DNA from 4 places in the Lysinibacillus sp. FSL K6-0075 genome. Region 1 is predicted to be linked to each of the others. Evidence: riboswitches for the same ligand, from Rfam matches in the RefSeq annotation. Region 1 holds a riboswitch; each other region holds the start of a gene.
The links. A riboswitch is a leader RNA that binds a small molecule or an ion and turns the genes downstream of it on or off. The one in region 1 is predicted to bind S-adenosylmethionine.

Region 1 (7,634 bases):
ACCGAAAAAAATGACGATAGAATAATAATAGGCAACGAAAATCCACTTCTCTGTTGAAGTGGATTTTTCTATCGAATAGGAAGGTGAAAATAGAATTCCGTTGCAGGCTACTTGCTTGACGCTGACTCTCCGTGTAGGGTTTCGCCGGTTTTACTAATCAAATGGCCTTCCACTCTAATCCACAAAAGTGTTATCGTTTTAGTAAAGTTATTTACAAATACAAATGAAGGGTTTTCACTTATTAGTGGTTGTCGTGACTAATTACTTTACACTATGGAAATGATGAAAGATTAATAAAGTCAACTTTTGTAGCAAGTTGATTGGAGTGGAGCCAGCGTCACTCCTAGGGGAATTAGCGTCACAGAGGAGACCCTGGAGCGAACGTAAGTGAGTGAAGCGGCTCATCGGACGCCCCCTGGAAAGGACGCTGGCGGAACGGAAATCAACCTCTCGCCTTATGAAAAAGTCTTTTTCTTCTAGTTCAGCAACATGTAAAAATCCACTTCTCTGATGAAGTGGATTTTTCTCATTATCGATTTATCCAATAAAAAGCGCCTGGGCAAACTAACGTTTCCTTTGTACGTTTTGGATCTTTTAATGTCACGCCAAATGGTCCTTCTTTGACATGACCGAGTGTCATGGCTACTGCGCTCTCTTCCTTATAGAAATCTAAACGCATATTCGGTAGCTGTAGTGACATATACTGCTCATATTGCACAGGCTCTGGTAGCTGCAACGCCTGTTGCCACAGCTGAACGGTTGCCTGCATGTCCTTGACATAGAATTGGATGGATTCCATCGTTATAGCCTGTTTTACATCAATGGCACCACTTGCCTTTAGTTGAGCCAAACGCTCTTCATCTTCCTCCGCCCATTCAATCAAAAATGGAAAATCGATTGGAAGATCTGGCTTGCCAAAATGCAGTAGCTTCCATTCTACAACAGTGCCATCTGGTCTTGTTCGACTACATGCATCTGGCCCATATACTTCATAGCCTAATGCTCGCAAGCGCCGACCCTCTTCCTCAATATTTTTTGTGCGCAGGGCAATTCGAGAAAATCCCTGGCGCTCTTGATCACGTTTAAACGTATAATGTAGGGAATATGGGTATTGTGCCGCTTGCTCAAATAAATCACGATCATAGATAGCAATTTGTTCAATATAGCTTAAGCCAAAGTAGCTTAACGTATTATAAGTCCCCCACATCGTGTGCTGCCCACCATTCACTGTATGGACATTTCGTTTATTGAAGAAAACCTTTATATTTTCTGGTGATTCCACTTGATGAACCAGATGATCAAAATATAAAGTCATGGCCATTCCCCTTTCTTTCCCCATTACCTTTACCTGTATGTTTGATTGGTTTAAAATTTACTCAAGAAAAGGAGTTACTAGTAGGATATGAAAAAAAGTTTCGTTTACCTACAAACTCCGTTCACTAATTTCATAAAGAGGTGATTTGAATGACAGATTTAGTAGCTGCTTTTAAATTAGCATTAGGTAATTATCCTACAGGCGTAACAGTTGTCACGACATGTCATGACACAAAACCTATTGGCTTAACCGTCAATTCCTTTGCATCTGTTTCAATCGACCCGCTCCTTATTTTGTGGTCACTCGATAAAAAATCTCAGCTCCATCCTTATTTTACGGCTGCGCCAAATTTTGCGGTCAATATTTTAGCGAGTGATCAAGAACATTTATGTACACTATTTGCAAGTAAAATCCCTGATCGCTTTGCACAAGCACAGTGGTCAACTTCCTCTTTTGGACTACCGATTTTACATGATACAGCAGCTAATTTACAATGTAAAACGTTTCAGCAAATTGATGCTGGCGACCATACCATTTTTATTGGGCAGGTAATAGACATTACAAATGCTCAAAAAGAGCCTTTACTTTATCATCGCCGTCATATCGGTCCTATACCAAAAAGCTTTTATAGCTAGCCTTTACACAAAAAAAGGGCCACTTGTAAGCAAAGGAAATCCTTCATGCTTATAGGTGGCCGTTTGACATAAGTTCTACTGAAATCATTGTTATTTTTTCTGCGGAAATCTCTGCTTTTCAAGCCTATTAATTTGCACAATCACACCATCTTGAATCGTAATATGCACTTCACCAAATTCAAGATTTTGAATCGCCTTCGCAATTGCCTCTAATTTCTTATCATCTACTTTTACCGACTGAGCCATACGATACACCCCTTCTTTTTTATCCTTATTGATCATAAAGAGGCCAACGCATCAAACTGATTGATAGCCCCTCCTATCTCTCAGACACCATCTGTTGGATTTGGCACCTGTTTTTCGGTTGCCGAGGCTTCATTGGGCCAAGTCCCTCCACCTCTCTTGATAAGAGTACTGCGTTTCTTGAAAATAATTCTATAATTCTGCTATAGGAATGTCAATACAAAATATTAGAAAACCTAGTTGAATACTATGCAATGTGAGAATTTTATAGACTATTCACACATAATCCTACCGTATTGTATGCTATGTCAGTATATCTAACCACAGAAGCAAAGAAAAAAACTGCACAGAAATATAGCCTCTGCACAGTTCTTGATTTTATTGTTCTTGTAAACAGGCCATTAAAGCTTGTGCGGTCTGTTGCTTCCCCATCACCTTGATTGGTTGGCCTTCAGCAGGCACGATCCAATGAGGCTCGTCCCCTCCGTATAAAGACTGGGAGCTATTTGCTACCATAAATTGAGCATTGGCTGTTTCCATACGCAGTCTTGCGCGAGCTAGCAAGAACTCCTCATCATCCGTCGCTTCGAGCTTAAAGCCTACTAATGTTACCTTTGGTTGCCAGCCCTTGATTTGTCCTAACACTTTTGGCGCCTTTTTAAAATGAATAATAGGTGGTTCGTCGGAAGGCATTTTCCCCGCCTCCTCCATTAAATTACCTGATTGATCATACACCTTGTCAATGACCCAATCAGAGCCAGCAGCAGCCATAATGACGATATCGACTTGTTGTTGGACAGCATGACACACCTTTTGTCCTAAATCCTCTATGCCTTCAAATTTTATCAATGTCATTTTGTTGTGGTTTTCTGGGAGCTGTGCAAAGTAACCATGCATATATACTACGTTAGCGCCAGCAGCCAGCGCCGCCTCTGCTAAATAACAGCCCATTGTGCCTTTTGATAAATTCGTATGCCCTCGTACACGATCCCATTTTTCAAGTGTTCCCCCACTTGTAATGAGTACGGTTTTGCCTTGTAATGTCCCCATACACTCACCTATTTTCTGAAATATATACAAATACTATTTTAACGTAATGTAAGGATATGCTTCAATAGCGACTATCGTAGGGAGCTGTTTTGTTCATTTAACCAAGCGCTTAAAATCTCTGCAAATTTCTTTGTAACGGGTGAAGCATGGTGTTTCATAGCAATCCCAATGGTGCGGTAGCCACCTTGCTTTAATGGAATCGCTTTCAATGTTGGTGGTAAATTTTGAATAACCAATTGGGGTAAAATACTAATCCCTAAATGATGTGAAATCATAGAAAGAATCCCTACCTCCTCAGAAAGCTCAAAGCGAATATTCGGCTTTATATGATATTGCTCTAATAGCACCTTGACATCATTTGTCCCTTTATAGGAAGTCATAATAAATGGCATATCCTCTAGGTCTACGATATCAATTTCTGTCTTATCAAATAAGGGACTTTTATCCGAAACAATACATAATAATGGGTCTTGTTGTAACTCAGTAAATTGATATTGCTCTGACTTTTGACCATTCAAGAACCCGACTTCTACTTCACCACTTAAAAGCCATTGTTCAATTTCATAGTAATCTCCCTCTCGTAACTCCACCTGTATTCCTGGAAATTGATTATCCATAATCCGAACAATTTCTGGCATCCAATTCGAAGAAATACTTGAAATTACACCAATTCGAACCTTACCACGTGTCACGCCAAGAATATGAGCTGCTTCCTGCTGTAATAATTCCTGCGCATCCAAAACCTGACGCATTGCCCTTAGCATCGTTTGTCCCTCACTTGTTAATGTTACACCTACACGACTTCGATGAATGAGAGCAAAGCCAAATTCTTTTTCTAAACTTGACACGGCATGACTCACAGCAGACTGTGTTAACCCTAGTGCATCAGCTGCTTTTGTAAAGCTTGCCACCTCTGCCACCTTTGTTAAAATCTCGTATTTAACTAAGCTCATCCGCAATCCCTCTATATACATGAATTTTTTTAATCCTATTCATTATAAACATTCGTTTTACTAATCACAATACAAGATATATAGTAATTTTTAGTATAAAAACTGTTTTAGTACACAGATGGTAGGTGAACATAATGAGTATCCAAGGAAAAGCAAATGTATTGATGGTTATTGTCACAATGTTTTGGGGGCTCTCTTATACCTTTATGGTCATGGGGCTAGAAACATTGGCAGTTTATAATGTGGTGGCATTGCGTTGTATCATCGCATTTTTCGTAGCAGGACTTATTTTTTACAAACGGATGATCAAAGTAAATGGTAAAACATTAAAATATGCGGCTATTCAAGGATTTTTATTATTCATTGTGTTCGCGTTAAGTTTATTTGGTTTACAGTCTACTTCTGCTTCAAATGCTGGCTTCATCTTGAGCCTAACAGTCGTGTTAGTGCCGATTTTCAGCAGCTTTATTGAAAAAAAATTACCTTCTCGAGCAGTTAGCTTTGCGATCATTTGTACGATGATTGGTATTACCGTCTTAACAGCACATGGCTCATTCACTTTCCATACAGGTGATTTATTAGTAGCAATTGCTGCGGTATGTTATTCAATTTATTTACTTTTAAACAGCTCATTCACACGAAATGTAGAATCCATTTCATACGGAATTTATCAGCTTGGCTTTGCTGGTATTTATGCGCTTGGCTTAACATTTCTATTCGAAACACCGACATTGCCAAATTCCACAACATCTTGGATTGCTATTTTAGGGCTTGGCATCATCTGTAGTGCGTTTTGCTTTGTTGGTCAAACTGTTGCACAACAGTATACTTCTGCTACACATACAGGTCTAATATTCTCCTTAGAGCCTATTTTTGCCGCTATGTTTGCCATGATGTTTATCGGAGAAGGCTTAACTATGAAATTAGCGATTGGTGGTAGCTTCATTCTTATTGGGAATTTAGTGGCTCAATTAGAGCACTTCCATGCCCTACGCTTTATCAAGAAAGACGCACAAGAAAAAGTCATACAATAAAACAGAGTGATCACTGGGATCACTCTGTTTTTCTCTTTATAAAAATCTTCTATATTGCTCTGCCTCTGCCATACGCTGTTGATTTCTTAAACGCTCCTCTTGCTCTTCCGCTGTCTCTGGATAGGTTTGAAGCGTATCAACATCATCCTCATGTTCTGCATATAGGACAATACTTCCTTGTTCTACAAGATGTGCATAGTAAGCGATTTGTCCCTCTGACAGATTAAATCGTTTTAAGCCCTCTGTAACAGCTGAGTCGCCTGTAAACCAAGATTTGAATTGGTCTACCCAATTTCCAGCCTCATGTGTTTGCACATCGGCATCCCATTTTACATCCTCAAACTGTTGGGGATCTCTCGCAATAATATGGATATCGTCTTGGTGATAACCTTCCATTCGCATATGCTCTAAAATGTGAAGCATTTCATCCCTTGTATGGGCCACCTCAATTTTTGGATTTTGTTCATTCATCATGTTCAATTCCTCCTAAGTTGTATGGCTTACTAGAAAATTACCCTCACGGCACACAAGCAAACCCGTTTTATGAAACTGTAATAATTGTTATGATGCCTTAAACTATGTTGCTGATTTGACATAAAGCGTTCAGGGCAGAAAAAAACATGCTAGAGAGGCTTTCTTCTCCAGCATGCTGAACGTTTCATTTTTACTTGTCAAGAAAGGCTTTTAACATCCATGTATGCTTTTCAAGAGACTGATACATCGCATTGAGTAAATCCTCTGTACGGTCGTCCCCTTCTTCTGCGGCTAGCTCCATTGTAGAATTCAAAGCTTTCATCAGCTTTTGGAAATCTGAAATTGTCGTTGCAACCATGTCCTCTGTCGTTTCATCACCTGTTGCTTCCTCTACATAGGATAGCTCTAGATGCTCTTTTAATGTCGCCACTGGCTTGCCATCCTTTGATAAAATACGCTCTGCTATTTCATCTAAATTCAGCGTTGTTTCATTATACAGCTCTTCAAATTTTGCATGCAGTGTAAAGAAGGCTGGCCCTGTGACATACCAATGATAGTTGTGTAGCTTTGTGTAAAGCACAGACCATGTGGCCACTAGCTTATTTAATTGTTTGTTTAAGTTTTGTGTCATAATCCATTTCTCCTCCAATATGTCTTGTTCTAGCCATTAGTATGAGTAATAAAAGATGTTGGCTATACACACATTGTTCCCGACCGACAATATTTCAAACATACTTCATGCGAAACGACCTTCAGTAAGAATATTGCAACTATTCTATGAAATTATTTCACTTTCCGAAATAGTTTCGTTATAATGAAATCACTTACATGTAAAGGGGTGTCCATAAATGAAAGTTTTACCATTACGAAAAGATGTTGCAGTAGAAGAAACTTGGGATTTAACAGATTTATTGAGCAATGAGGCTGATTTTGAACCGACCTTAGCACAATTAGTAGAAGATGCACTTAGCTTCGAGCAACAATACAAAGGAACAATTACCGATGCGCAAAAAGTAATCGACGTGTTAACAGCCTTTGAGGAGCTACAAAAAAGATTTGTTCCGATTGGCACATATGCAAGCTTAAATCTCGAAACAGATCGCACAAATGATGTAGCACAAATGCGTGCCGCAAAATTTGGTACAGCTATCGGAAAAGTCAGCAGTGCTCTATCCTTCGTACGCAGTGAGTTACTGGCATTGGATGAAGCTGTTTTACAAGAAGCAGCAACATCAAGCCCTCTTTACAAACGATATCTAGAGGAATTATTAAAACGAAAACCACACCAGCTACACCCTGAAGTGGAAAAAGCGCTAGCAGCATTCAGCCCTACATTTGACGCGCCCTATAAAACGTATAATACGACGAAATTAGTGGACATGGATTTTGGCGAGTTTGAAGCCAATGGTGAAAAGCATCCCCTTAGCTTCGTCCTGTACGAAAATGACTGGGAGTTTGAAGCAAATACAGATGTACGTCGTGCTGCCTTTGAAGCATTTTCAAGCAAGCTACGTGATTACCAGCATACAACGGCTCAAGTATATAACACACATATTCAACAAGAAAAAACAATGGCTGACCTAAGAGGCTTTAACTCTGTTATTGATTATTTACTATTTGATCAAGATGTCGATCGTTCTCTCTATAATCGTCAAATTGATTTAATTACAAAAGAGCTTGCCCCGCATATGCGTCGCTATGCAACGTTAATTCAAAAAGCCAACGGTATCGACCAAATGACATTTGCAGATTTAAAAATTGCGCTGGACTCTGATTATGATCCTAGACTATCGATGGCTGAGGCAAAAGAATATGTTGAAAAGGCATTAGCCGTTATGGGTGAAGACTATAATCAGTTAATGGATAGAGCCTTCAATGAACGCTGGATTGACTATGCACCAAACAAAGGAAAATCTACAGGGGCATTTTG
Region 2 (7,634 bases), 790 kb from region 1:
ACAGATTAAAGTAAGCAATAATAGTAGCAGCACATTCCTTTTATACAATTGAGAGGTGATTAAATGGAATTATTTGATGATAAATTAATTCAACATACGATAAAAGCTATCCAATCACCATACCAATTTAATATGTATGAGAAAAATCCATTTACGATCAATGCCGTAATTAGTAACGCTACATTTTCACCTAACTCTACGTTTCATATTCATTCATTAGACGTTTTTAATTGCGGGGACTATACAACTATCAATAATCCTAACAACGTCTATATGGTTACGTCAGACGTTTTAACAATGCGTGGTGGTAAATACAAGGCAACGTTAGAGTATTGCAACTATTTGATTGTCGAGTGGAAAACAGAAAAAGTTTTAATCGGCAAAGATGCTTTAGGTAGACCCGTTTACGAAGAACAACAAGTAAAAGTTGGGGAGATACCATGTATTTTACGATACAAAGACATGACGTATACAACCAATGATAGCATTAATCTAACTAAACCTATTTATCAAATTATAGTTAGAGACACTGACGCAAGCCGTAAAAATTTTAAATTGAATGAAAATCCTTATGGTGATGTGACAATTTATGACACAACTTATCGTATTATTGACGTAGATTACAGTAAAAAGGGAATTATCAATATAAGATTAGAAAAACGTTGACAAATGCACGATACCCCAAACTTTTTATTTCGCTTGCTACCTTATCATATTTCACACGCCCATAAAAATAGTTGTTCCCTTATACCTCTTTTATTAGTAATATGTAACTAAAATAGATAATATGGGGTGTTAGATTAAATGTGGCCATTAATATTATTGGTAATTTTAATAATTTTATTTATTATATGGTATATCACAATATTTTCTAAGGGGAAAAATGAAGTTAAAGAGATAGAAAATAATATAAGAATGACGCTTGATGAAGTTGGTATAAAAGATGATGCTTACTGGTCAAGTCGTGATTTATTAGTTGATAGGATGGTACTTTCAATTAATGAAATTACAGAAGAAGTAATCATTGTGAAAATACCTAAATTATCGAAAGAGTACAGGCAACCTGATGTACAAAAAATAAAATTTCAAGAAATTATAGAGGTAAAAGTTATTTCTAACTCTAATACAGTAACGTCAACGTCTAGGGTATCACAGGTAGGCGGTGCATTAGTTGGTGGCGTATTAGCGGGTGGTGTTGGTGCATTAATAGGTGGATTGAGTGGACAAACAAAGTCTAAAGAAACTATTAAGGATATAAAACTTGAAATTGTGGTAAATAATATTTCAAATCCTATTATTGAAGTTCCGTTTTATGAGACAAAAATATCTGAATTAAAATCAGGAACACCGAAGTATGAGCAAATTATCAAAGAAATTAATCTTTGGTATAGGAAGTTTACAGTGATATTACACAAACAATCTACACTAAAATGATTAGGTTGTTTATTTAATAAAATTGATTGATTTTGATATTTATAGGCGTTACTATTAAATGGATAATGTGCTTAATTTTCACTGTTTCAACTTCTTTCCTTTTTGTGGAATAGAAATGAAATGACTACAGTATTTTGCTGTAGTCTTTTTTTCTTTCATGAAATAAATATCCTTTTTTTACTTAAATTAAAAATTTTAACTTAATTTATTTATATACACTTCTTTTTTTCAGAAGTATGAGTTATAATGAAGATTACATAGATTTTATAAGAAGTGGAATAAACAAATAGGCAAATGTAATACTCCCATACTAAAACTAGTTAGATTCATACAATATTTCATAATTACGGCATGTTTACCATAAATTTTAAATGTAGAAACACCACATATAGCAAGCTTAGTGTACATCAAATGAGCAAGGAACATGCACATGAATCACAAAATATTCTATGAATTATTGATATTCTAACTAGTTCGTGTTACAATTCAAGATAATTAAATAATCTTATCAAGAGAAGCTGAGGGATTTGGCCCGATGACGCTTCAGCAACCTCTAACAATTGTTAGAAAGGTGCTAATTCCAGCAAAGGATTTTTTCCTTTGAGAGATAAGAGTGGACGTGAAAAAATCCTTCTCATTCTATCTCGTATGGAATGAGGAGGATTTTTTAATTTAGTTGCATTCTTTGCAAGCAAGGTTTGCTAAAAAAAGAGAGTGATTATAGAGAGGGGAAAGCAAGATGCCAATTAATATTCCGAAAAATTTACCAGCTGGAGAACATTTACGTGAGGAAAAAATCTTCGTCATGGAAGAGGATCGAGCGAAAACACAGCAAATCCGTCCATTAAATATATTAATACTAAATTTAATGCCTGAAAAAGAAAAAACAGAGCTTCAATTACTACGTTTATTAGGGAATACACCACTGCAGGTGAATATTACCTTTTTAAATACGGCCACACATGAGTCGAAAAATGTGAGTAAATCTCATTTGCAGCTATTTTACACAACGTTCAACCAAATTCGTCACCGACGCTATGATGGCATGATTATTACTGGGGCACCTGTAGAAAAAATGGCATTTGAAGATGTCAACTATTGGCAGGAAATTTCAGAAATTATGGATTGGTCTAAAAAGAATGTGACATCCGTGCTACATATATGTTGGGGGGCACAGGCTGCATTGTATCACCATTATGGCATTGGAAAGGTCGAGCTTGCTGCTAAATGCTCAGGCGTCTATTCCCATGTAATTACAGATTTAACGGTGGATTTAGTGCGCGGCTTTAGCGATTTATTTACTGCGCCTCATTCTCGCTATACATCTGTTTCCATTGACGAGGTTCGCAATCATCCAGACCTACGATTATTATCCTATTCAGAGGATGCAGGGGTATTCATCGTACAATCAAAAGATAATAAAAATATTATGATTACGGGGCATCTGGAGTATGATGCGACAACACTAGCCGATGAATATAGCCGTGATGTGGCGAAGGGCATAGATATCGATGTTCCTGTGAATTACTTCCCGAATGATGATCCGAAACAAGAGCCGATGAATACATGGCGTGCCCATACGCATTTATTATTCTCTAACTGGTTGAACTACTATGTCTACCAAGAAACACCATACGAATGGGATTTTGTAGATGAAATCGAATATCATATCTAATTAATAAAAAGTCTAATTTCTTTTCTAAACGTAGAAGAAATTAGACTTTTTGATTTTCCTTCGTTGTATCCTGTTGGGGTGTTTCGGTATTTTGAGCCTTAGATTTACGATTTCGAATAACTGCCACAATCAACAAAAGTATGGGTAATAAAATGGTGAAGATAAAGGAAAAGATAGGCCAAATTTCATTATTATAATTAGTAGAATGCACAATATCTGGATGAACAATTTGAGAAAGTCCAATGATAATGATGCCCATCGGTAAAATAAGCGGACGATGATCCTTGATCTTCAAAATTTGGGCAAGGCCAACAACGGTCGTATAGAAATACATAAATGTGCGAATATAAATAGACGAAATCCACATAAATGCCATAATAATTTCAATACGCTGCAAAAAATTCCCTATGGATATTCTTTGCGCTAAGGCATAGCTGGGAAATGTCCTAGATGCTGTGTTTTCAGGCCCTAAGACAAGAATCGATAGGACAATCAACGTAATTAAGACGACACCACCAAGGATGGTCCCAATATATAGCCCTTTCTGTGCAGATGGCTGTACATTGACGCCAGCGGGATATAGCATCAATAACACGAGTAATGGAAAGGAAAAGATACTCATAAAGCGTGCAATACTATAAAACATAGATGTTTTGGTTGCTTCTAGTAGAGGCTGAATATTCTCAAATGTAATTTGAGGGGTAATACAAACGACGAAAAAAATAAAGATAAAGATAAACAACGGAAAGAGAATTTCTGCTGAACGGGCAAACGTCTCTATCCCTAGATACGCGGCATACATAATAATGATACTGAACAGTAGGGCGAATGCTAATGTCGGTGTTTCTGGCATAACTTCGGTTTTCATAAAAATACCAATAAAATAAAGTAACTCTCCAGTGGAGAAAAAGGTGAGAATGAGAAAGCAAATGGCTGTGATTTTCCCAAAAAAACGACCAAGAATTTTTTCATTCGCCTCTATAAAATTAAGAGAGGGTGTTTGATTGGCAAGTGTTAAGAATAACTTTATGACCAGTAAACTAAGCACAACACCAATGCTTGCTGCAACCCAAGCATCTTGCTTAGCAGCGCCCGTAATACTTGAAGGGATAATTAAAATTGCTGTACCGATAGAATAGAGGAAGGTAACGATTGTAAACTGTCTTGAACTAATGATCTCTTTTTCCATCTAGCTACCCTCCGTTTCTCAGTCCATCTTTTTATTTTGTGAATGACACAATGTAATCCTTAATTGGTGTGAAGATAAAGGTAATTAAATCTAATGGGCTTGGAATATGGACTTTCAGGGCAATGGCCATATTTAAAGCAGTTCCAATGAGTAGCAAAAAGGAGAAGACAATAATGGTTTTTTTATCCTGTTGCTTTTTGAACTTTGGAATAAATAGAAGTGCAACGATGATTGAGATGATCAAGATAGCTACAGCTAGCACCATTTCATTACTCCTCCTTTGGCTTGTTTAATAATGAATTTTGCATCGTACCCAATCCTTGTGTTGTTACCTTCACGTGAACAGCCACTGGCAAATCGGGAAAGAGGGAAGCCCACTCATCCTTGATTTTTCCCCACTGCTTTGCATCTGCACGATGTAGGGCATCACCAAAACCAAAAACATCGATTTCATATTGCTGTTGCATTATCTCTAATGTTTTTTCAATGCGTTCATCGATACCCTGGGCTGTTTTTTTATTAACGTAATCAATCGATTTATTTTTGGTGAGATTGATATCACATTCGACCTCTCCAACATTCTGCTCAACATTAATATGAACATCGATTTTCGGCTTCCCATTTTTAAATGACCCTTTCACTTTTGTAGTGGATTGGGTGATTTCCGTAGATAAAGTCCCTTTATTAGGACAGGCGATGATTTCAATCGTACTTTGAATTTTGTCGTTAAGAAAGCTAATGCCTTTGCTTTCACCCTCGGATAGCAGCCCCATATATTTATCCCCTTTAAAGACTGCTAAGCCCGCATATTGTAACAGCACAGGTGTTTTAACACGTTGCACATTTGTTTGATCTACCCCTAATTTCTTATCGCCATGAACTTCAATAGCAGAAATTAACGCCCCTTTATGCTTGTTGCTTAATGTATTGACTAATTCATCAATATTAACTGCTATTGTGGAGCCCCAAGCTCTCTCAGAGACATCGAGGGAATTTAACATTTTATTAGCTGGAACCTTTTCGATGGGTGTTAATACATTTAATACTTCCTTCGCTGTCGCTTCATGAGACATAATGACATCGAAATCCTTACGAAATTCATGGTCCCTTACAATTAAATCGAGTGCATCACTGATTCCTTCTTTCGCGAGATCTTCTCCTAAAACAACCACTTGAAGATGGGCAAAATAAGGCTTTCGTGCAGCAAGGGTCGTCATTTTTCGAATGGCCTCAAAGATGGTTTCGCCTCTAGAATGATAGCTAACAACAGGAGAGCGCTGAGTGGAAGCTTGTCGCACTGAAACTTCACTAGGATCGACAATTTGAACCGTAATTTCATATTCTTCGTCTATTTTGTCAATGCCCAGTGCTACGACAATGGCTAGTTCATTTAATTCACGCTTACTCCAGCAACCACTTAACAGTAAAGTGAGGATACATAGTAAGCAAATCCATTTTATTTTTGCCATATTCCATTCCTCATTTATCCAGTAGTTATTTCCTTCCTTTTACATTGACATAGTTATGGCCTCTAACAATATTTTTTTGATTGACTAAACGAGGTCGTGTAAGTAACTTTCTACGCGGAAACAGCACAAAGGCATCCTTCTGATCCTGTAATATTAACGGTGCAAAAGGGCTTAAATAAGGTACACCAAATGATCGAATGCTACATAAATGAAGAATAATGACCATAATGCCAAACATGACACCAAATAAACCAAACATAGCAGCTAAAATCATTAATGGAAAACGTAGCACACGAATGGTATTCGATAAGCCATAAGCAGGGAATAGGAAGCTACAAATCGCCGTTAAGGCCACAATAATGACCATTACAGCCGAAACAACGCCTGCATCAACTGCTGCCTGACCAATAACTAATGTCCCTACAATGGACACAGCTGGCCCGATTGTTCTAGGCATCCGTAGCCCAGCTTCCCTTAGTACCTCAAAGGCAATCTCCATAATAAGGGCTTCGACAACAGCAGGGAAGGGTACACCTTCTCTTTGCGATGCAATACTAATCAACATAGGTGTTGGTAGCATTTCTTGGTGAAAGGTGGTAATTGCAACATACAAAGACGGTGCTACTAACGCTAGACTGATACCAAAAAAACGCAAGATACGTACAAGTGAGCTAATCATCCAATGCTGATAATAATCTTCTGCTGATTGTAAAAAGGATGTAAATAACGCTGGTACAACTAAAACAAAAGGTGTGCCATCAACGAGAATCGCCACTTTGCCATCTAATAATTCACCTGCGATGACATCAGGACGTTCGGAGTTGTAGATGGTTGGAAACATAGAATTTTTTGAATCCTGAATAAAATCCTCTATATAGCCGCTTTCCAGTATGCCGTCGATATTAATGCGGTCTAATCGAGCTAATACCTCTGCGACAATTTTGTCACTGGCGATGCCATTTATATACATCACCGCCACATCTGTTTGTGTCACATCACCGATAACGCGTGACTTTATCCAGAGATTGGGACTTTTTATTTTGCGACGGATGAGCGCAGTATTGGTACGTATGGTTTCGGTAAAGGATTCCCTCGGTCCGCGAATAACAGATTCAGTCGATGGCTCTGTGACAGCTCGATCCTTGGCACTTCTGGTACTTGTCACAATCCCCTCAGCAAAACCGTCTAATAAAATAACCGTTTCACCATTGAGGATGGCATTGTAGAGTGTTGTAAAATGCTCGATATTCGTCACATCGCCTACTGTTAGATAGGAATTCCGTACATATTGGTTAATCGTTGTTATCTCAATATCTTGTTCTTCTTCAATATTTGCCATCAGTTTATCGATAACAGAATCAGAAATAGTGGTTTTATCCGATAAGCCATCGATGGAAATAATAGCGAGGTTATGGGGAACCGCTTCTCCAATCGTAATTTCGCGTATGATAATATCATTACTATGCCCTAGCGACTGTTGAATGATTTTTATATTTTTAGATAGGGAAGTATACAACAAATCGTTCGTTGTATGGGATGGGGAGGTCTCGATATTGTTGGACATGGACATATGTTTTCCTCCTCAAATGGACGTTCATTATCATTAGAGTGGACAATTTTTTTGAGAGATAAACGAAAAGGGGATGAAAAATTAGCAAATTGCGGTTAAATCACGTACTGTGCAACAATCGTATGCGGGTTTTTCAAGTTGTCTCGGAAAATTGTTCTGTACTAAATAAAAAAACAGTCTATCCTTTCATGGGCTGAAAGGATAGACTTGTTTTATGTACGATAGTCGTATTGTAATTCATCTTTACTTGTATCAACGTCAACATGTAAATTGTGATCGTTAAAGAACCAAAGATCT
Region 3 (7,634 bases), 2.5 Mb from region 1:
GCTCACGTTTCCATTTTTCATAGGGGAATGATGTTAGCACCCCAGTAAAAAATCCAACCCAGTCGTTTGCCTTTTTACTTTTGAAAAATGACCCGTGTGTACAATCGTGAAAAATAATAAAAGTTCGTACGACAAAACCTGCTGAAATGGCACTTAAGCCGACTGTTAGCCAAGGTGATACATCCACTAACAAGTAACCAGCCACCCATAATGCAATTAACGGAACAATTGTATTTATAATCTGAAAAACACTTTTACGCGTATCTGATTTAGCAAATGGCGCTACATCTTGGCGTAACTTTTTTGTTTTTTCTTTAATAGTTGCCATCTTTTACTCCCTCGTTTCTTTTTTTCTTATGACCTCATCATAAAACAAGAGTACAAGTCAGCAACAGACGCAAACATCACAAAAAGGATATGACATTTGTCATATCCTTTTATGATTTCGGTCCAGTCAAATGCAATTGATAGAACACAAGGTCTAGCCATTGCTCAAACTTATAACCTGCATTTTTGATTGTTCCCGCATATTCAAAACCTAATTTTTCATGTGCTTTAATACTACCAATGTTTTCTCCATCAATGCCAGCGACAAGCGTTTTCACACCATTTTCTTCAGCAATCGCTATCAGCTTGTGCATAAGCTTTGTCGCAATTCCTTTTTGATAATGCTCTTTATGCACATAGACAGAATGCTCCATTGTATATTGATAACCTGGATAAGGACGGAATTGACTATAGGTAGCAAAGCCAGCGACAAGCCCATTTTCCTCAAATACAAGCAAAGGATTATCTAATACTTGTTGCTCCTTAAACCATTGTACTTTTTCATCTAAAGTTTGTATATCATATCGATAGACCGCCTTGCTTGTTAAAATAATATCATTATAGATGTCCAAAACCTCAGGTATATCTTTTTCTTCCATGAATCGAATCATCCTGCTCACTTCCCTTAACCAAATTGTCATCATCCGCAATGAAATAGAGATAGACAGTCATAGCATTGACTATCTATCTCCTCCTATTATTATGCCTTAAACATTGAAGTAGCGAGCATCAGGATGAGCAAAAACGATTGCAGATACAGATGCTTCTGGCTCCATCATAAAGCCTTCTGTAAGATGAACGCCAATATCCTCGGGTTTTAATAAGCCGAATAGTTTTTCTTGATCCTCTAAGTTAGGACATGCAGGATAACCGAATGAAAAACGTTGTCCCTGATATTTTGCTGCAAAACGATCTCTCATAGTGAAATCTGTTGCATCAGGGAAGCCCCATTGGTCACGAATTTCCTGATGCATACGTTCAGCAAAGCCCTCTGCTAATTCTAATGCAGTCGATTGTAAGGCATGGCTTTCAAGGAATTTACCATCCTCTTTTAACTGGCGAGCTTTAGCCATAACTCCCTGACCTGCTGTTACTACCATGAGTGCAATATAGTCCATTTCACCGCTCTCTACTGTTTTTAAGAAATCTGCAAGACATAAAAATGGTTCAACTTGCTGACGAGGGAAGGTAAAACGTTCAATTTCTGTCTTACTATCAGCCGGATCATACACAACGACATCATCACCATCTGCTTGAGCAGGGAAAAATTGATACAAACCTGATGGCTTTAATAGATCACTTTTTAAATAATCATCTACTAAATCCTTTAGCTCTGTTGCTCTTGAATCGCCCGCATCAAGCAATTGCTGAACTTGCCCTTTCAAGCCTAAATGGTGTCCCAGTAATGTACGCATATTAACATAAGGATATAAATGCGATACAGAGTAGTCTTTTTTTACATGACGTCGTAAATCGGCTGGTAAAAATACTGGCGCTCCCTTTACTGTTCGTACAGGCTTTATTGTTACCTCTTTTGCGGGACGAGCAGCTCTTTTTTCATCGGCCTCTAAACGTTTTTGACGGGATTCTTCAATTTCTGCTAAGAAATTTGCACGTGTCCCCTCACCCATTAATAAATTAGCTTGCTCTAAGCCTTGCATGGCATCCTTTGAATAAATAACAGGACCGCCATATTCATCTGCAATTTTTGTTTCAGTAAAACGTCGAGAAAGTGCAGCTCCACCAACTAAAATAGGTACATCAATCCCCGCCTCTTTAAAATCCTGAGCAGTAATGACCATCTGTTGCGCTGATTTCACTAGTAAACCTGACAGCCCAATAAAGTCTGGTTTTTCCTTACGAATCGCTTCAATCAATTGGGCAGGCGTTACTTTAATGCCCAAATCGACAACCTTATAGCCATTATTACTTAATATAATATCAACAAGGTTTTTCCCAATATCGTGGACATCACCTTTTACGGTAGCAAGTACCATTTTCCCTTTACCAGCACTCTCTTCATCCTTCTCCATGAATTGCTCTAAATGAGCAACAGCGGCCTTCATTACACCTGCTGATTGTAAAACCTCCGCTACAATGAGCTGGTTATCATTAAATAATCGACCTACCTCAGCCATGCCCTCCATTAAAGGGCCATTAATAATATCCAACGGTGCCTCAAAGATTTCTCGTGCAGCATCTAAATCCTCTATTAGCCCTTCTTTGGTACCTTCTAATATATAGTAAGCTAAACGACCTTCAACCGTTTTCGGAATATCCGCTTCCGTTTTTTCCTTCTTTTTATCACGATAAAAATCTGTAAACACAGCTAATGTTTCATCATTTGTATTAAATAGCAAGTCATTTGCAAGTTTAATTTCCTCTTCAGGAATGGATGCATAACGCTCCAGTTTTTCTGTATTCACAATGGCATAATCTAAGCCTGCCTGTGTGCAATGATAGAGATAGACAGCATTCAGTACTTCACGGCCAACTGGTGGTAAACCAAATGAGATATTACTTACGCCAAGTACCGTCAATGTCTGCGGCAATTTTTCTTTGATGAGACGAATGCCTTCAATCGTTTCAAGGGCTGAACCAATATACTGTTCATCCCCAGTTCCTACAGGGAACATCAACGGGTCAAAAATGATATCCTCCGGTGCAAGTCCCCATTTCTCAGTTAATAGTTTATAGGAACGTTCAGCAATTTCAAGCTTGCGATGACGATCAACGGCCATTCCTATCTCATCTATGGTTCCAACTACCAATGAGGCTCCGTACTTCTTCACGAGTGGCATTACTGCATCAAATCGTTCTTCACCATCCTCAAGATTAATAGAGTTAATGATGGCTTTCCCTTGAGAAAACTTTAACGCTTCCTCAATAACTTTTTCATCAGTCGAGTCAATCACAAGAGGCACCTTAACCTTTTTTACAACCTCCTGCATAAATCCACGCATATCGGCTAATTCATCACGATCAGGGTTGGCTAAACAAATATCGATTACATGAGCACCATTTTTTACTTGTGCACGTGCAATCTCTGCTGCCTCCTCAAACTTTCCATCAATGATCAAATTCTTAAATTTACGAGAGCCGATAACATTTGTTCTCTCCCCGATAAATAACGGACGCATAGAATCGTCATACAATAAGGGTTCGATTCCCGATACCGCATGACCATGTGTTTTTTCAGGTAATTGTCGAGGTTGTTCATCTTTTAAAACCTCGCGAATGGCTGCAATATGAGCTGGAGTCGTTCCACAACATCCACCTACAATATTAAGCCAACCCTTATCTGCAAAACCTTTTAATTTTTGCGATAGCGATTCTGGTGATTCATGATAACATCCTTCTTCATCTGGTAAGCCTGCATTCGGGTAACAGCTAATATAGCCTGTTGAAAGCTCTGCTAATGAACGAATATGATCTGTCATAAACTCTGGTCCTGTCGCACAGTTTAGGCCAACTGATAATGGTTTAATATGCTCGATTGAAATATAAAAGGCATCAATTGTTTGCCCTGCAAGTGTCGTACCCATTGGTTCTATTGTTCCAGAAATCATGACTGGTAGTTCTTTTCCAGTTTCCTCAAAAGCACGCTTTACGCCTAGGGTGCCTGCTTTGACATTGAGCATATCCTGACTTGTTTCTAATAACAGAACGTCGGCTCCTGCCTCAATTAATGCCTTTGCCTGTACAAAGAAATTTTCCTCTAGCTCATCAAATGTAATACCACCTGTAACTGATAAGGTTTTTGTTGTTGGTCCCATAGCCCCTGCGACAAAACGTGGCCAATCCGATGTCGAATAACTATCCACTGCTTGGCGAGCAATTTCCACTGCACGCTTATTAATTTCTTCGGCTTTTGCGCCAAGATCATATTCATTTAACACAAGAGGCGTCCCACCAAATGTATTTGTACAAATAATATCTGCGCCTGCCTCTAAGTATTTGTGATGAATTTTCTCAATGACATCAGGTCTAGTAAGGACAAGATTTTCATTACAGCCATCAAGCTCCTCGCCACCAAAATCCTCTGCTGATAAATTTTCGTTTTGTAGCATTGTTCCCATTGCGCCATCAAGAATTAAAATACGTTTCTCTAGTTGCTCTTCAATCGAGTGCTTAGCCATGTATACTTACTCCTTTTTTCTGTTCATCCAATTGCTCTATATATTTCATCAACTCTAGGGTCACATCATAACGTAAAAACGGTGTAATAAGGTAAATACCATTGAAATATTGCGCAGCCACTTCTACTAATTCTTTGGCAATAGCAATTCCCTCCAATGTTGCCCGTTCCTTATCTTCCCCACATGCCTTCATTCTTGCTAAGGCATCTTCGGATAATTTGATACCTGGCACTTCATGATGTAAAAACTCAGCACTTTTATAACTCGTAACAGGCATAATGCCGATGTAAATTGGTGCTTGTAAATGCTTTGTTGCCTCATAAATTTCTACAATTTTTTCTTTCGTATATACTGGTTGAGAAATGAAGTAGTCTGCTCCATGCTCAATTTTCTTCTCTAAGCGTGTCACAGCACGATCTAACACACGGACATTTGGATTAAATGCAGCAGCAACTGAAAAATTTGCTTTTTTACGAAGTGGCTTGCCTGAGAAAGAAACCCCTTCATTTAACTGCTTAATTAATTGGATTAACTCCATTGAAGATACATCATAAACACTTGTCGCACCTGGGAAATCTCCAACTTTTGTTGGATCACCCGTAACGGCCAACACGTCATGAATACCTAAAGCATTTAATCCCATTAAATGCGATTGTAGACCAATTAAATTACGGTCTCGACATGTAATATGTGTTAGTGGGCGTACACCGTGTGTACTCTTTAACAATGCTCCCATTGCAATATTGCTAATACGTGGAGAGGCCAGTGAATTGTCTGCCATCATGACTACATCTGCACCTGCATCATACAGTTGCTTTGCTCCTTCAAGGAACCCATCAATCTCTAAATGTCTAGGTGTATCCAATTCTACTATGACAGAGCGTTCACGTTTTACTTTTTCATGAAGAGGCTCATACTTTGGTGGCTCTGCTTCACGAACAATCTCAATCTTTTCAGGTTTCGCATGCTTCTCCTGAACCGGTGATAACTCTTCTAAATACTTCTTTGCTGCTGCAATATGTTTCGGTGTCGTACCACAGCAGCCCCCTATTAAGCGTACGCCTTGATCACGTAATTCGACAGCCGCTCGACCAAAATAATCCGATTCTGATTCATAAACGACACGTCCATCTTCTAAGTCAAGAAGTGAGGCATTCGGATAGGCAGACATAAATGCCTTGTTAGGAAGTTCTACACCTTCAAATGCTTGAATCGTATGATGTGGACCTAGTCGACAATTGACACCCACGATATCTGCACCGAGTGTTTCTAGCTCATGCAGGGCATTATTTAAAGACATTCCATTTTGTAAAACACCAGGCTCATGCATAGATACTTGTGCAATAATCGGTAAATTTGTTTTTGCACGTAGCATCTTTAAGGTTGCAGTTAATTCTTCAAAATCATAATAGGTTTCGAGTAAAAGGCCGTCTGGATTTCCTGCAAGTAAAACATTTGCTTGCTCTTCAACTGTCGCTAATATTTCATCTAATGTTGCATCACTTTTACGAATTCCTCGAATACCTCCAATTGTCCCTAAGACAAATTGACCGCCATCTGCCGCTGCTCGTTTTGCAATGGTAATAGCCGCTTCATTAAATTGTTGGACCCGTGATTCTAATCCATAGCGAGCTAATTTAATGGCATTTGCACCGTACGTATTCGTTTGAATGATGTCAGCACCAGCTGCAATATATTCTCTATGAATCTTTTCAATTAACTCAGGTCTCTGAACATTCATTTCCTCATGGCAATACTCCAATCCATAGCCATATAGCACTGTGCCTATTGCACCGTCTGCTGTCAATACATGCGTTTTTAACCTTTCAAGCAATCCCATAAAACTAGCCTCTCTTCCTATGTCTCTATATAATAATAAAAAGCCTTCTTTCATAAAAAAAGAAGGCTTTAACGATTCATCATTGTTGTTCCTTCTCATCTTCGACTCAACGGTCTTCTGGATTTAGCACCTGACAATAAAGTTGGTTGCTGAAGCTTCAATGGGCCAGTCCCTCTGCTTCTCTTGATAAGAATTAAGTATGAATTTTTTAAATAATTAAAAGAATCATATCGTTTACTGACGAATGAGTCAAGACTATTTCACATAACAAAGTTTTTTTCCACTTAAAACCTTAGAAATTGGCAAGTTCCTTCGCAAGCTCTTCACCAATTTTTTTCCCGTTTTGAATGCAAGCGCCGATACCTACGCCAAAATATGAGCACCCAGCAATCGATAAATGTGGATACTTTTCATGTAATTCCTGTAGTAATCCTTGTAACGCTTCACGATGAGCTAGATCATATTTAGGCATTTGATCAATCCATTTTGTTACATTCACAACTGTTGGCTGTTCCTCAATTCCTAGGCTTTTTCTCACGTCCTCTAAAGCTACAGCTGCCAATTCCTCATCCGTCATGGCACGTAGTTGCTCATAGGCTGGATTGATGCTCTTATAAAAGAGTCGTACAAGTAATTTATGTTCTTTCGATGTATGCTTCCATTTACGACTCGTCCAGGTTGCTGCATTACAAGTAACATCCGAATTATGCGAAACAATATAGCCCGTTCCATCTGCTGGCAATCTAGAGTCTGGCACATCAAAGCCTAAATAGATGGTAATGGCTGACGCTGTGGTAAATTGGTCAAAATAGCGGTTTAAAGATTCATCCTGTAGTAGATTTTGAACAGCATCATTCGGTAATGCTAAAACGACAAAATCTGTCTCAATATTTTCACCATTAGCTAAGGAAATTGTGTAGTTTTTATCTTGTTTTTGAACATTTAGAGTAGTAACGCCCTTGATGATTTCTACATCTGATAATGTTTGTTCAAGTCGATCAATTAAAGAAGATAAACCATTTTTAAAGGATATAAATTTTTTGTTCGCTGCTTTAACAAATTGCTCACGATTCGCATCAAAACCTTTAATAATACTTCCATAATTATTCTTATAATCAATTAAATACGGTAAAGTAGAGCCAATGGAAAGCTGATGTAAATCTCCTGAATAAACACCTGCAAGTACTGGTGCAATTTGATTTTTCACCAGTTCTTCCCCTAAATAGTAAGTTAAAAATTCTCCTATTGAACTTTCCTTTGTGAAGCCGTTGTTTGGTAATGTTAAATCCTTTAACGCTTCTTTCTTTCCTTGCTCTGAAATAAGTGTA
Region 4 (7,634 bases), 1.3 Mb from region 1:
CCTCCTAATTCTTCCACTGCCACGCCATTTTCCGAAAAATAAGTTAGCGCCTTTTGGACAATCTGCGTCTCGCCATGTAGATGCACCACAATATTGCCGACAATGCCGTTTTTTAATTCAATAATATTAGCCGTTAAAATATTTGGTTGCACATCGTATACCTTAGTGACTTCTGCTAATAATGGCTTACCAGTGCTTTCACCAAGGAATGTTAAACGGATTACACTACCTGAAACATTTAATTGCTCAATAAGAGAAGGGGATAAGTTACGTTGTGAAATTGTATTTAAAAACTTTCGCGTTGTAGGGTGCTTCGGTTTTGCAAAAAGTTCAATAGCTGTGCCAAATTCCACAACTTTCCCTGATTCTAGAACAGAAACCTCATCGCAAATTTTTTGAATCACATTCATTTCATGTGTAATGAGCAGAATCGTAATGCCTAATTCACGGTTAATTTTTAACAACAATTCAAGAATGGCTTCCGTTGTCTCAGGGTCAAGTGCACTTGTTGCTTCGTCACTAAGTAAAATCTCTGGCTCCTGTGCCAAGGCACGTGCAATAGCCACACGTTGTTTTTGACCACCTGAAAGTTGATTTGGGTAACTATCTAGTTTATCTGTTAAGCCTACAATTTCAGCATATTTAGCTACACGGTTTTTTACTTCCGTCTCTTTATAGCCTAGTAGCTTTAAGGGAACGGCAATATTATTGTAAACTGTTGCTGTTTTTAATAGATTAAAGTGCTGGAAAATCATCCCGATTTTTTGGCGTGTTTGACGTAATTCATGAAGAGAAAGGGTCGTAATGTCTACATTGTCTATCACTACTTTTCCTGCTGTAGGACGTTCTAGTAGATTAACACAACGAATGAGTGTACTTTTACCAGCACCACTATAGCCGATCACACCATGAATTTGTCCCTTTTTTACATGAAGATTGATCCCATCCACAGCTTTAATGATGCCTTTTTTCGACTTGAATTCTTTTGAGATATTTTGTAATTGAATCATGCGATTGTTTGCTCCTTTCTCAACCTTCTAAAAAGCAAGAATCTGCTCGTCTTCCCATAGAGGAATTTCGGCAGATTCTTCGGCTTATAGAAGCTTCCTGAATGTATTACCAGCTAGGGATTACTGAACCTTTGAATTCTTCTTCGATGAATTGACGTACTTCATCAGATTGGTAAGCCTCAACGAACTTTTTAATTGTTGGGTCATTTTCATTTTCAGCGCGTACGACAATGTAGTTCACGTATGGAGAGTCAGTAGATTCCAATAAAATAGAGTCGTCTTTAGGGTTAATGCCAGCTTCTAATGCAAAGTTTGTATTAATAGCTGCTACATCTACTTCACTAAGCTGTTTAGGAATTTGAGCTGCCTCTAATTCAATGAATTTTAAATTCTTTTTGTTTTCTTCTACATCACGGATTGAGGCTGTTAAGTCTGCGCCATCTTTTAGCTTAATATAGCCAGCTTCTTGTAAAACAAAGAGGGCACGTGCTCCATTCGTTGGGTCATTTGGTAGGCCAAACGTTGCACCATCCGGAATGTCATCAAAGGATTTATATTTTTCAGAGTAGATACCCATTGGATTCAAAATCGTTTTGCCCACTGGGACTAAATCTGTATCATGATCTTTATTAAATGTATCGAGGAAAGGTTCGTGTTGATAGCTGTTCGCATCAAGATCACCTTCAGCTAAGGAAGTATTAGGTAAAACATAGTCAGAAAATGATTTTAGCTCTACTTCTAGCCCTTTTTCTTTTGCTACTTTAGCTGCTACTTCTGCAATTTGCTCATGTGGACCAGAAGTGACACCTACGACGATTTTCTTTTCATCAATTGCCTCAGCTTGGCCTTTACTATCTTCTTTAGAGCCACAACCTGCTAGAGCTGCTACTAATGTTAAACTTGCTAAACCTACTAAAAATTTATTTTTCTTTTTCATGAAAACTACCTCCAAGATTGTTTTTATCGGTTTTTTGAAAATAAAAAAACTCTCTTACAAACTAAGAGAGGCTCATGAAAAGATGTCCTCTCTTATCTATCAAACGAAGATCGTTTGCAGGATTTAGCACCTTCCTTTAAAAAGGAGGTTGCCGAGCTTCATAGGGCCAGTCCCTCAGCTACTCTTGATAAGAGATTTATAATATTTTTTTGTAATTCCGATAGAACTAATATAATTTATAGGGTATAGTAAGTCAATAATTAATTTTTAAAATTTTTATATAATTATAATATTTCGACGTGAAAGAGGGATAACAATGTCTGTGAGAGTTAATTATGGTATAGGTTCATTTGGTAAGGTTATTAGTGCTCGTCTTCTAACAGGGACAGATATCATTGAGGGAATTGAGGCGCTCTGTGAAGAGAATCATATTGAGTCAGCAACGATTGTTAGCTGTATTGGTAGCTTTCAAAAAAGTAGCTTTGTATATTTAGTGCCAGATGCAACAGCTCAGATTCAAGTTCGTTTTAGTGATGTGGTTGAAAAAGATGGACCACTTGAATTTATTCAAGGCTCTGGTGTGGTGTGTAAGCGTGACGGGGGATATGAAACACATTTCCATGGTTCTATGAGCGATCAATGGGGTGTTGTGTCAGGTGGGCATTTAATAAAAGGGGGAAATCCTGTTATTACTGCTGACCTAGTACTGGCTGAGGTACAAGGTATTCAACATATTCGAAAATTGGATGATGAAACAGGTCATGTTCAATTTTATCCATTAGAAAATGGTTTAGGGCAGCCAAGGAAAATTGAAAAATAATGATCCTGTAGCTAGAGTTAGCTACAGGACACATGTTGTGGAAAAAAGATCATGTCACTAACAGAAAAAGACCTGTTAGCAGGGTGATGGGTTGATTTCCGTTCCGCCAGCGTCCTTTCCAGGGGGTGTCCGATGAGCCGCTTCACTCACTTCCGTTCGCTCCAAGGTCTCCTCTGTGACGCTAAATCCCCTAGGAGTGACGCTGGCTCCACTCCAATCAACCATTCTGTAAAAATGTCTTTCCCTCTTTCATACTAGTAGTAGTGAACAAAATAACTCATTATTTGTATGATTAGAGAGAGGATAGGCTCTTATTTTCAATGTGGAGAGATGATTAGTCACAACAACCCTCAATAAAAATGAGTAGTGTACACCTTCATTTTATTTGTACAACCTTTGTTAAGACGATAACACTTTTATGGATTGGGGTAGAAGGTCTTTTCACCTTTCACAAATAATCTATTGATGGCATTGTCATTTGTTAAATAATTGTAACTGCTCGATTCTATGGATTGCTTCACGTAAACGTTCCTCGCTTACCAGCAAACCGATACGGACGTAGCCTTCGCCATATTGACCGAAACCATTGCCAGCTGCCACAGCAATATCAGCTTTTTCAAGCAATAGATCAGCAAATTGTTCGCTTGTATAGCCTAATGGTACAGGGAGCCATGCGAAGAAGGAGCCTTTTGGAGCCGTAACATGCCAGCCGATTCTTTGAGCTTCTTCAATGAGTACATTTCGGCGACGCTCATAAGTAGCTCGTAGTTCATCCGCACATTGTTGGGAAGCTGTCAGTGCTACTGCTGCTGCTTGTTGAATAGCAGGGAATTGACTACAAAACAGATGATCCTGAATAAGATTAATAGCAGCAATAATCTCGGCATTCCCAACGGCAAAGCCTATACGCCAGCCTGCCATATTATAGGTTTTCGATAGGGTATACATTTCAATCCCAACTTCTTTTGCACCCTCTGCTTGTAGGAAGCTAATTGGTTTATTACCGTCAAATCCTATTGCTCCATAAGCAAAATCATGTGATACGATAATATTGTGTTCCTTCGCAAAACGAACGGTTTCTTCAAAAAACGCAAGTGTTGCTGTACCACCTGTAGGATTGTTCGGGTAATTTAGGTAAAGTAGCTTTACCTTTTCTTTCACTTCATCAGATAATGCATCATAATCAGGTAAGAAATCATTTTCAGCAAAAAGTGGCATCACTTCAAAATTAACATCCCCTAATACGACACCTGATAAGTAATCTGGATAGCCAGGGTCTGGTAAGAGCATCGTGTCGCCAGGGTTTAACACAGCTAAAGGTAGTTCAACTAGACCTATTTTTGTCCCACCAAGAATCGCTACCTCTGTGTCAGGATTTAGTTCCACATGATATTCACGTTGATAAAAGTCGGCAGCTGCTTGGCGTAATTCAGCGATACCTCGAAATGGTGAATATTTATGGTTTTGTGGGTTTTCAGCCGCCTCCTGTAATGCTTGAATGATGTGAGGAGGCGTGGGTTGGTCGGGATTTCCTTGCCCAAGGTTAATGACATCACGTCCTTCTTCTAAGGCCGTGTTTACTTTTTGAACGAGTGCTGCAAAAAATTGAGTGGGTAGTTGCTGTAGTTTTTTAGAGAATTCCATGCATAATCACCTTTTTCAGAATATAATAATTATTATTGAAGAATATGAAGCAAATAGTATTACTTTTTCTGTTAATTGTCTAGAGGAGGAATAGATATGAAAATCGGTTGTATTCAATTAAATGTTGGCTTTGGCAAAGTTGAAGAAAATTTTGCACGTGCTGAGGATAAGATTCGAGAAGCTGCAAAACAAGGGGCAGAAATTATTGTGTTACCTGAAATGTGGAATACAGGCTATGCTTTGGAAAAACTGCCTGAGCTAGCGGATAGCGATGGGGAGCGGACAAAAGCCTTTTTAGCTAAACTAGCTAAGGAACTAAATGTACATATTGTAGGTGGCTCTGTTTCAACAAAGAAAGGCGACAAATTTTATAATACGATGTATACCTTTGATCGTGATGGAGAGCTTGTAGGGGAATATAGCAAGGCACATCTTTTCCGTTTAATGGACGAGCATCTTTACTTAGAGGCAGGGAATGAAATGAATCGTTTTGCTCTAGGTGACATTGAAGCTGCTGGTGTTATTTGCTATGATATTCGCTTCCCAGAATGGTTACGTGCCCATGCATTACAAGGAGCAAAGGTATTATTTGTACCAGCGCAGTGGCCAACTCCAAGGATTGACCATTGGAAAACATTGCTGCAGGCTCGTGCAATTGAAAATCAATGCTTTGTCATAGCAGTTAATCGTATTTCGAAAAAGGTAGAAAACTTTAATGGGCAATCTATGATTATTCAGCCTTGGGGAGAAGTACTTTGGGTTGGTGCTGAGGACGAGGAAGTAGCGGTGATCGATGTAGACTTTTCGATTGTCGATGAAGTACGTGGAAGAATCCCTGTTTACGATGATCGCAGACCTGGACTGTATCAGGATGTAGTTGTGAAAGGGTAATAAAGGGGCACGCTTAGGAGGGAAGATCCCATTTTGCGTGCCAACTTTTTTTCTAGCTCTTATCCTCGATCAATGAATTGGCTAGTAGCATAAATTCAAGTGTAATGCGGTTATGCCCCTTCATAAAATTTTTGCCTAGTAAACTTTCAAGCTTTTTTAAGCGATGATAGAGTGTTTGACGCACAATAAACAATTGGTTCGCTGTTTGCTGTTTAGAGCCATTTGTTTGTAAATACACCTGTAATGTTTCGAGGAGCTTGCTATTGTTTTTTTCATCGTATTCAATAACGGGCTGTAAATAGTCGTATATCACTTCCTGTAAATTCACTTGCATTTGTAATTTATAGATTAAATGATATAAATGCAGATCATCATAAAAGAACGAGGACGTTTGTACCTTTCGACAAATATATAAGGTTTCTAGGGCAGTTTGATAGCTTTTAGGAATTTCATCAACATCACAAACCACTTTCCCAACGGCTATCTGATAGCCCTGTGTTTGCTGCTTTTTATAAAATTCAGTTTTGGGTAAGGAGGAAAACAGGTTATTTAACGTATCACGAGTGGCTTTACTATCTTTTGTATGAAGTAAAATAAAAATAACATAGCTCTTTCTTTCAAATAAAAACGGAATAAAGCCATGCTGCTCAAAGAGATTACGATAATAAAGCTTACTATAGACAATATCCTCTTGTGCCTTTGTCAAAGTATTAGGAGAGGCTAAAATAAAGACAGCCCCACTAGATTGTATGTAGTTAGCGTAATGTGTAACGATAAATTTATAGATTTCCTCCTTAGACAGTTTTTGATCAATCCAATCGGCTAAAATCGAAGCATCCTCAATATTCTTTTTTTCCTCAATATAAAACTCTCGCATTAAAAGCTGTGCTAACGCTGTTGCTGTACGATCCAATATTAATAACTCAAACTCTGAGAAAAGCTCATCTTCTCGATAAAGTGTTAAATCGGCATAATGTTGATCAAAAATAAAAATAGGCTCATGTTTAAACTGCTGAGTAGACTTGTGCAATGCTAGTAATTGCTGACGCTTTTTGTGTGCCATATTCGGAAAAAAGATAGGCTCCCGTCCCTTAATGGAAAACATGATTTGTGTTTTCAACTCATTATACATATTTTGTAAAATATCCTCTGTGTTTTGTCCTAAGACTGCATTTTTGTTCAAAGCTTGTGAGTAAGATTCTAGCGAAGAGATCAATAAATATTGCTGATTGATAATTTGGCTATGTAAATCCTGTGTAATACGAACAAAAGGAACCGCTTCATGAAAAACGATAATAGGAAACTGATGACGGTTAGCTATTGCCAATATTGCTTCAGGAACTGCTTGAATAGAGGAGCCATATTCAATACAAAGAGCGGCACAATTTTTTTGAATGATGGCTTCTATAAATGCAGTAAAGTCCTCAATGCTATGTTGGAGACTTATCCCCGTTGTTAATACTAACTCTTCACCAACTAAAAAATTATCAACATGTATGATTTCTAGAACATGTGCCCATTTGACGATTCTTGTTAATCCCTCATGACCTGCTACTACCTCTGCCTTTTGAAAATATTTATTGTTCAAAACATCTAGTACTTTTAGTTGAAATGGGCTCAATTTTGCCCCTCCTTTTGACATACTTATCTTCAGATTAATTTTGATTATTTCTGCTTAGTGCTACAAATTATCTTAGAAAATCGTTTTTAAATTATTTTAAGAATATTTAGTCTATTTTACATTATGTATAAAACAAAAGTATAGAATTTTACAGTTTGTCTATTACTTCAACGTTATGAAAGATGTAAGATTTTTGTAAGCGATCAAGCAATTTACTAAAAGAGGTGACAGATATGGGGCAACAAACGCATTTGCAAAGAGGATTAAAAAAGCGGCATATGACGATGATTGCGATTGCCGGAGTAATCGGTGCTGGCCTATTTATGGGAAGTGGCTCGGTCATTAACTTAGCTGGCCCAGGGGCAATTTTATCGTATATATTTGCAGGAATTATCGTTGTATTAGTTATGCGTATGCTAGGTGAGATGGCGGCTGTCAATCCAACGAGTGGGTCGTTTGCACACTACGCATATGAAGCCATTGGTCCGTGGGCAGGTTTTATGATTGGATGGCTGTACTGGTTTTTCTGGGTGATTGCGATTGCTTTAGAGGCAACAGCGGCAGCAGCCATTATTCAATATTGGTATGACGGGATTCCTTTATGGCTAGTAAGTCTGTTATTAACCGTAGCACTTACTTTAACAAATGTTCTTTCTGTCAAAGCTTTTGGTGAGTTTGAGTATTGGTTCTCTCTTATTAAGGTTGCAAGTA

Region 2: it holds a riboswitch for S-adenosylmethionine, as region 1 does, so the genes downstream of both, metA (homoserine O-succinyltransferase) here and MHB65_RS08895 (YezD family protein) in region 1, are expected to answer to the same signal.
Region 3: it holds a riboswitch for S-adenosylmethionine, as region 1 does, so the genes downstream of both, MHB65_RS21775 (bifunctional homocysteine S-methyltransferase/methylenetetrahydrofolate reductase) here and MHB65_RS08895 (YezD family protein) in region 1, are expected to answer to the same signal.
Region 4: it holds a riboswitch for S-adenosylmethionine, as region 1 does, so the genes downstream of both, MHB65_RS02350 (MetQ/NlpA family ABC transporter substrate-binding protein) here and MHB65_RS08895 (YezD family protein) in region 1, are expected to answer to the same signal.

What each region holds. Positions count from the first base shown of each region.
Region 1 covers NZ_CP151947.1:1,848,125-1,855,758, reverse strand. Annotated here, with positions in the region: gene MHB65_RS08910 (amphi-Trp domain-containing protein) at 1-25, shown strand, start outside; gene MHB65_RS08905 (VOC family protein) at 530-1,315, opposite strand; gene MHB65_RS08900 (flavin reductase family protein) at 1,465-1,950, shown strand; gene MHB65_RS08895 (YezD family protein) at 2,041-2,196, opposite strand; SAM riboswitch class I at 2,267-2,362, opposite strand; gene MHB65_RS08890 (phosphopantothenoylcysteine decarboxylase) at 2,572-3,243, opposite strand; gene MHB65_RS08885 (LysR family transcriptional regulator) at 3,315-4,196, opposite strand; gene MHB65_RS08880 (DMT family transporter) at 4,331-5,230, shown strand; gene MHB65_RS08875 (general stress protein) at 5,267-5,704, opposite strand; gene MHB65_RS08870 (DNA starvation/stationary phase protection protein) at 5,895-6,335, opposite strand; gene pepF (oligoendopeptidase F) at 6,553-7,634, shown strand, end outside.
Region 2 covers NZ_CP151947.1:2,634,380-2,642,013, reverse strand. Annotated here, with positions in the region: gene MHB65_RS12980 (hypothetical protein) at 1-52, shown strand, start outside; gene MHB65_RS12975 (hypothetical protein) at 64-666, shown strand; gene MHB65_RS12970 (hypothetical protein) at 805-1,434, shown strand; SAM riboswitch class I at 1,937-2,048, shown strand; gene metA (homoserine O-succinyltransferase) at 2,174-3,109, shown strand; gene MHB65_RS12960 (endospore germination permease) at 3,150-4,298, opposite strand; gene MHB65_RS12955 (hypothetical protein) at 4,330-4,563, opposite strand; gene MHB65_RS12950 (Ger(x)C family spore germination protein) at 4,568-5,767, opposite strand; gene MHB65_RS12945 (spore germination protein) at 5,793-7,337, opposite strand; gene MHB65_RS12940 (HesB/YadR/YfhF family protein) at 7,550-7,634, opposite strand, start outside.
Region 3 covers NZ_CP151947.1:4,359,041-4,366,674, forward strand. Annotated here, with positions in the region: gene MHB65_RS21760 (fatty acid desaturase) at 1-328, opposite strand, end outside; gene MHB65_RS21765 (N-acetyltransferase family protein) at 438-938, opposite strand; gene metH (methionine synthase) at 1,035-4,466, opposite strand; gene MHB65_RS21775 (bifunctional homocysteine S-methyltransferase/methylenetetrahydrofolate reductase) at 4,459-6,306, opposite strand; SAM riboswitch class I at 6,399-6,499, opposite strand; gene MHB65_RS21780 (protoporphyrinogen oxidase) at 6,599-7,634, opposite strand, start outside.
Region 4 covers NZ_CP151947.1:502,491-510,124, forward strand. Annotated here, with positions in the region: gene MHB65_RS02345 (ATP-binding cassette domain-containing protein) at 1-1,010, opposite strand, end outside; gene MHB65_RS02350 (MetQ/NlpA family ABC transporter substrate-binding protein) at 1,117-1,947, opposite strand; SAM riboswitch class I at 2,037-2,141, opposite strand; gene MHB65_RS02355 (PPC domain-containing DNA-binding protein) at 2,264-2,767, shown strand; gene MHB65_RS02360 (pyridoxal phosphate-dependent aminotransferase) at 3,242-4,411, opposite strand; gene MHB65_RS02365 (carbon-nitrogen family hydrolase) at 4,508-5,302, shown strand; gene MHB65_RS02370 (PucR family transcriptional regulator ligand-binding domain-containing protein) at 5,355-6,923, opposite strand; gene MHB65_RS02375 (amino acid permease) at 7,157-7,634, shown strand, end outside.